Regions from separate parts of the Pseudomonas entomophila genome, predicted to be linked through region 2. Evidence: predicted binding sites of a transcription regulator. Region 2 holds the regulator's gene; the other holds the start of a gene.
What was found. Region 2 encodes sigma-54, which starts transcription at its own class of promoters, with help from an activator protein. Its sites were predicted from a motif close to ANTGGCATNNANNTTGCTNT; they were not measured.
Positions count from the first base shown of each region.

Region 1: the regulator sigma-54 is predicted to act here: its motif matches at 2,017-2,036, upstream of flgB (flagellar basal body rod protein FlgB).

Region 1 is NZ_CP063832.1:2,639,393-2,642,800, reverse strand. It holds gene IM733_RS11465 (autotransporter outer membrane beta-barrel domain-containing protein) at 1-1,727, opposite strand, end outside; gene flgB (flagellar basal body rod protein FlgB) at 2,083-2,490, shown strand; gene flgC (flagellar basal body rod protein FlgC) at 2,493-2,936, shown strand; gene flgD (flagellar hook assembly protein FlgD) at 2,952-3,408, shown strand, end outside.
Region 2 is NZ_CP063832.1:5,524,138-5,527,545, forward strand. It holds gene ptsN (PTS IIA-like nitrogen regulatory protein PtsN) at 1-307, opposite strand, end outside; gene hpf (ribosome hibernation-promoting factor, HPF/YfiA family) at 319-627, opposite strand; gene IM733_RS24505 (RNA polymerase factor sigma-54) at 706-2,202, opposite strand; gene lptB (LPS export ABC transporter ATP-binding protein) at 2,375-3,100, opposite strand; gene lptA (lipopolysaccharide transport periplasmic protein LptA) at 3,101-3,408, opposite strand, start outside.

The DNA of each region.
Region 1 (3,408 bases), 2.9 Mb from region 2:
TTGGTGATCAGGCGCTGGCTGGCACTGGCGGCCTGGCGGGCGCCGTCGCTGACATCGGGTGCCAGTTGCTCGGCCAGTCGGGTCAGCTGCGCTTCATCGGCCTGCGAGGCGATTCGCAGCAGTGGATCGTCCTTGCCCAGGAACGCCAGCAGGCCGGAACCGGCCAGCCCGTTCAGGGCATGTTGGGCGTTGCTGTCGCCGCCTTGCTCCTGGACCATCTGGTCGATGGCCTGTTCCGACTTGGTGTTGACCTCGACATAGACCTTGTTGTCTTCCAGGGTGCTGGTGCGCACGTTCAGCAGCGCCGATGTGCTGATCACCTTGGGTTTTCCGTTGGGGTCGACGGCCTGGCCGCTGGCGTCGAGCACCTGCACCTGGCCCGCTTCGAGCAGCAGGTAGCGCCCGCCCGCAGGCAGGTAGTCCTCGTCATCGGGTGTCAGCGCGATCCGCGCATCCTGGCCGAACTCGGCAATGCCGCTGACCTTGAGTACGGGCGTGGCCGGGTTGGTCTCGTCACCAAGCTCCATGCCCAGCGAAGAGTGGTCGGCAACTCGCAGGTTGCCGACCAGGTTGGTGTGCAGGCTGCTCAGGCTGAAGGTGATTGGTGGCTCGTCGGCGCTGCCGATCTCGAGCCAGCCGCCATTGCGCAAGCGGATGTTGCCTTGGTCGGGATAGTTCGCGCCAAACCTGGCATTACCTTCGACTTCGATGTTGGCCAGGCCATTGAGGTCGCCCAGGATGTCGCTGCCCTCGCGCATGATCAGCTCCACCGGGCGGTTGCTGGTGGTGGCGTCGACAGCCACCTTGGACCAGATCTTGCCGCTGTTGAAGATGTTCAGGTCGCCGTTGGCCTTGTACTGCGGCTGCAGGCCCGGGCCGTCGTAGGCGACGTTGCCGACCTTGATTGCGATGTTGCCGGCGGTGATCTGCCCGGTGTTGACCACATGGCTGCCAATGCTGCCGACCAAGGTGGTGCCGTCGAGATTGATGCCGATCGAATCCTGCGCCCCGATGTAGAGCAGGCCGTTGTTGGTTACCCCGGCCAGGACGCTGCCGGTGGTGGCGTCGATGGCGATTGCGCTGGGGCCGACGACGTGGATTTCACCATGGTTGATGACTCGGCCTTCGAGGCTTGCACCGGCCAGGTTGATGCCGCGCGATTGCGTGCCGTTGCTGGCGATGCGTGCACCGTTGGCATTGATCAGATCGCCGTTGATGACCGTGCGGCCGCCATTGCGAGAGGCCAGGTCGATGCCGAACTTTGGTGCGTCTGCAAGCGCATACGACAATTCGCTTCCCGCCTGAAGCAGCCCTTCGTTGACCAGATCGCCGTCGAGCGTGGTCGCGCTGATCTTCAGGGCGGAGCCTCCCGCGCTAGTGGTCTTCACGACGCCGCGGTTATAGAAATAGCCAGCCAGTTCGCTGTCGGCAATGCGGATGCCGTCGACCCTGGTCGTCAAACTGTAGGTGTTGCCCTTGGTGGCGTTGATCGCGCTGTCGAAAACCAGGTCGCCCATCACCTTGGCATTGGCCAGGTCGATGGCGGTGCGGCTGATGTCGCTGAAGCTCCCGGTGAACTTGAGGTCGTCGCCGTAAGTCTGGTGCTGGCTGTTGTAGCCGGCGTCCGTCAGGGTGATGGTCTGTGGCGCGGGTACAGCCAGGGCTGGCAGTGGGCTGGCACTGATGGTCAGGGCCAGCAGGGTCTTGCGGAAGGTGGGCGCGGGCACGTTTCGTTCCTTGGAAATCGTCTTGAAGAGCGGCGCGCATCCAGGCGTGGCGTGAGACCTTGTGTTGCTCACGGGGAGGTGCTTTCAGCACGCCTCTGCGCGGGGAGCGCATGCTATCCCAGGTAGTGGCACATTGACACTTTTGTTTGACGTCAAATTTTTGGTTTGCCGCTTTTGCCGCCTGCTATTTGCCGCTTGCACGCCGCGAGGCGGAAGCACTTTGCCGCTTTTCTGGCAGCCTGGGAGGGTGGCGGTGGGCGAGAAGCCAGCATTCATGAGGGGTTTGCTGGTTGGCACAACCCTTGCTAAAGCTTTGCCAACGCAACTCTGGTCAACCTTCGAAGGTTTCCCCGACATGAGCATCAGCTTCGACAACGCGCTCGGCATCCACGAAAAGGCATTGGGCTTCCGCGCCCAGCGTGCCGAGGTGCTGGCCAACAACATCGCCAACGCCGACACGCCCAACTACAAGGCGCGTGACATGGACTTCTCGTCGGTGCTCGCCGCCGAGGCGGACAAGCAGCAGAAGGGGCGCATCGCCCTCGACCGTACCAACAGCCGTCACATCGAGGCCGAAGGTCTGGCGATGGCTGACGACACGCTGCAGTACCGTACGCCGATGCAGCCGTCGATCGACCAGAACACCGTGGACGCCCAGATGGAGCAGTCGAACTACGCCGAGAACGCCGTCGGCTTCCAGGCCAGCTTCACCCTGCTCAACAGTAAATTCAAAGGGCTGGTCGCAGCCCTGCGCGGAGAGTGACCATGTCCCTTGCCAGTGTCTTCAATATCGCCGGTAGCGGCATGAGCGCGCAGAACACGCGCCTGAACACCGTTGCCTCGAACATCGCCAACGCCGAGACCGTCTCGTCGAGCATCGACCAGACCTACCGTGCCCGGCACCCGGTATTCGCCACCACCTTCCAGCAGGCCCAGGGCGGCGTCGGCCAGTCGCTGTTCGAGGACCAGGGTGAGGCGGGGCAGGGCGTGCAGGTCAAGGGCATCATCGAGGACCAGAGCAACCTCGAGGCGCGCTACGAGCCGAACCACCCGGCGGCGAACAAGGATGGTTACGTCTACTACCCCAATGTCAACGTGGTCGAGGAGATGGCCGACATGATCTCCGCAAGCCGTGCGTTCCAGACCAACGCCGAGCTGATGAACACCGCCAAGACCATGATGCAGAAAGTGCTGACCCTGGGTCAGTGATAAGGATACCGGACCATGGCAGTCGATAGCGCAACTGGCGTGAACCTCAATGATGTCCTGAAGAACTCGGGCGTCAGCGACGGCACGACCAAGAAGCCCACCACCGAGAAGACCGACAAGAACGCCCTGGGCAAGGATGCGTTCCTGCAGTTGTTGGTCACCCAGATGAAGCACCAGAACCCGCTGGATCCGCAGGATAACGGCGAGTTCGTGGCCCAGCTGGCGCAGTTCAGCAGCCTGGAGGGGATCCAGACCCTCAACAGCTCGGTCAACTCGATCATCACCGGCATGGGCTCGTCCCAGGCGCTGCAGGCCTCGTCCCTGGTCGGGCGTTCGGTGATCGTGCAGAACGAGAAGGCCATGGTCGACACCACCAAGAGCTTCACCGGCCAGGTGGTCGTGCCGCAGAACATCACCGAGGGCAAGGTCACCATCAAGGACAAGGATGGCAACGTGGTCAAGACCATCCAGT
Region 2 (3,408 bases):
CGAACATCAGGTCGACCGGGGCGCCGTCGATGGCGTCGTAATCGATGGGAGCGTCCAGTTGCAGCAGGGCGCTCACTGGCGCGGTGCAGCCTTCGAGGCGGCAGTGGGGAATGGCGATGCCATTTCCAAAGCCTGTGGAGCCCAGTTTTTCGCGGGCGACCAGCTTGTCGAAGACGTCTTGCATCGCCAGGTCGGGTACTTCCCGATTAATAAGCGTGGCGATTTCCTGAAGAGCGCGCTTTTTACTGCCGCCCGGCACGTTCACGAGGGAACGGCCGGGGGTCAGGATGGTTTCAAGTCGGATCATGGATGAGGGGATCAGCGGGCGGCTGCACCTTGCAGCAGGCTTTGCTGTTTTTCCTTGTGTTTTTTCAGTTGGCGGTCGAGCTTGTCTGCCAGGGCGTCGATCGCTGCATACATGTCTTGGTGTTCGGCGTTGGCGACCACTTCGCCACCGGGTATCTGGAGTGTGGCTTCAACCTTCTGCTGTAGTTTCTCGACTTTCATGATCACCGTTGCGTTGGTGATCTTGTCGAAATGACCCTCCACCCGGGCGAGCTTTTCAAGCACGTAATCGCGCAGTGGTTGGGTGACTTCTACATGCTGTCCACTGATGTTGACTTGCATACAGCTTCTCCTTTGTTGCCCGTGCATAAAGAGGCAGGTATTGCACCTGCCACTGAAACGCTGTGGCACATCCCGGGGCTACATCAGTCGCTTGCGCTCGCTCGATGGGGCGATTCCCAACGACTCGCGGTACTTGGCGACGGTGCGACGGGCTACCTGGATGCCTTGTGCCTCCAGTAAACCAGCGATCTTGCTGTCACTCAATGGCTTTTTCTGATTTTCCGCCGCCACCAGTTTCTTGATGATCGCGCGGATCGCCGTGGACGAGCATTCGCCGCCTTCAGCGGTGCTCACGTGGCTCGAGAAAAAGTATTTCAGTTCGTAGATGCCACGCGGCGTGTGCATGTACTTCTGGGTGGTGACCCGGGAAATGGTCGACTCGTGCATGCCCACGGCTTCGGCAATGTCATGCAGCACCAGGGGCTTCATGGCCTCGTCGCCATGGTCGAGGAAGCCGCGCTGATGCTCGACGATCTGCGTTGCCACCTTCATCAGTGTCTCATTGCGGCTTTGCAGGCTCTTGATGAACCAGCGTGCCTCCTGCAACTGGTTGCGCATGAAGGTGTTGTCGGCGCTGGTGTCGGCGCGGCGGACGAACCCGGCGTACTGCGGGTTGACGCGCAGGCGCGGGATAGCTTCCTGGTTGAGCTCGACCAGCCAGCGCTCGCTGTCCTTGCGCACGATGACGTCCGGAACCACGTATTCAGGCTCGCTGGACTCGATCTGCGAGCCGGGGCGCGGGTTGAGTGTCTGCACCAGTTCGATGACCTGGCGCAGTTCGTCTTCCTTGAGCTTCATGCGGCGCATCAGCTGGCTGTAGTCACGGCTACCGAGCAGGTCGATGAAGTCGGTGACCAGGCGCTGAGCTTCGCTCATCCAGGGTGTCGAGGCCGGCAGCTGGCGCAATTGCAGCAGCAGGCACTCACCCAGCGATCGGGCGCCGATGCCGGCGGGTTCGAACTGCTGGATGCGGTGCAATACCGCCTCGACCTCATCCAGCTCGATATCGAGCTCCGGGTCGAAGCCGGCGCAGATCTCGTCGAGCGTATCTTCGAGATAGCCTTGCTCGTTGATACTGTCGATCAGGGTGACTGCGATCAGGCGGTCGGTGTCGGACATCGGCGCCAGGTTCAGCTGCCACAACAGGTGGCTTTGCAGGCTCTCGCCGACCGAGGTACGGGTGGTGAAGTCCCACTCGTCGTCGTCATTGCTGGGGAGGCTGCTGGCGCTGGTCTGGTAGATGTCTTCCCAGGCCGTGTCGACCGGCAGCTCGTTGGGGATTCGTTCGGCCCATTCGCCATCTTCCAGGGTTTCCGCGCTGCTGCTGGTGGTTTCCTGGAAACTGTTGTCCTGGACTTCGGCGGCCGGTTTGTTCTCGGCGTTGTCCGCCATCGGGTCGCTGTTGTCGAAGTCGTCGCCGTCTTCCTGACGTTCGAGCATCGGGTTGGATTCCAGCGCTTCCTGGATTTCCTGCTGAAGGTCCAGGGTGGAGAGCTGAAGCAGACGGATGGCCTGTTGCAACTGCGGGGTCATCGTCAGTTGCTGGCCCATTTTTAGGACGAGCGATGGTTTCATGGCAGGGGCTTAATACCTTGTTCGCCGGCGCACATGCGCCATCCACTACGTAGGGCGCTTGGGCGCCGATTTTAAGCAAGTTATATGCCTGAAATTGCAGCGTTTGCCTAGAGCACTGTTACACTTAAGCCCGTCCCGGGCGTGTTCGCCAGTGCTCCGGGCAGGCCCAGGATCAGAGGCGGAACTCGTGGCCCAGGTAGACTTCCTTGACCAACTGGTTGGCCAGGATGGTCTCGGCATCGCCTTCGGCGATCAACTGGCCGTCGTTGACGATGTAGGCGGTCTCGCAGATGTCCAGCGTTTCACGAACGTTGTGGTCGGTGATCAGTACACCGATACCCTTGTTCTTGAGGTGATGGATGATCTGCTTGATGTCGCCCACGGAGATCGGGTCGACGCCGGCAAAAGGTTCGTCCAGCAGGATGAACTTGGGTGCGGTGGCCAGGGCGCGGGCGATTTCGACACGGCGGCGTTCGCCACCGGACAGGCTCATGCCCAGGTTGTCGCGGATGTGGCTGATGTGGAACTCCTGTAGCAGGCTTTCCAGCTCCTTGCGCCGGCCGTCGCGGTCGAGGTCCTTGCGGGTCTCGAGGATGGCCATGATGTTGTCGGCCACCGACAGCTTGCGGAAGATCGAGGCTTCCTGCGGCAGGTAGCCGATACCCGCTTGCGCGCGGCCATGCATGGGCTGGTGGCTGACGTCGAGGCTGTCGATCAGGACGCGGCCCTGATCCGCCTGGACCAGGCCTACGATCATGTAGAAGCAGGTGGTCTTGCCGGCGCCGTTGGGGCCGAGCAAGCCGACGATCTGGCCGCTGTCGATGGACAGGCTGACGTCGCGAACGACCTGCCTGCCCTTGTAGCTCTTGGCCAGGTGCTGGGCTTTGAGGGTTGCCATTTACTCGGCCTTTTTCTTCGGTTGAATGACCATGTCGATGCGCTGACGTGGTGCAGTCACATTGCCACCGCGACCGGCGGTCGCCACCTGAGTCTTGGTGTTGTAGACGATCTTCTCGCCTTCGGTGGTGTTGCCTTCGTTCTCGACCTTGGCGCGGTCGGTGAGGATCACCAAGTCTTTCTGCGCCTGGTACTGGATGGTCACGGCCCAACCTTTCATCTTGTCGGGTTTGGCGGCGCTCTGCTGCTGCTCGAAATAGGCCAGGTTGCCCACCGAGGTGACCACGTCGATGTCGCCGGAGGCGGCGC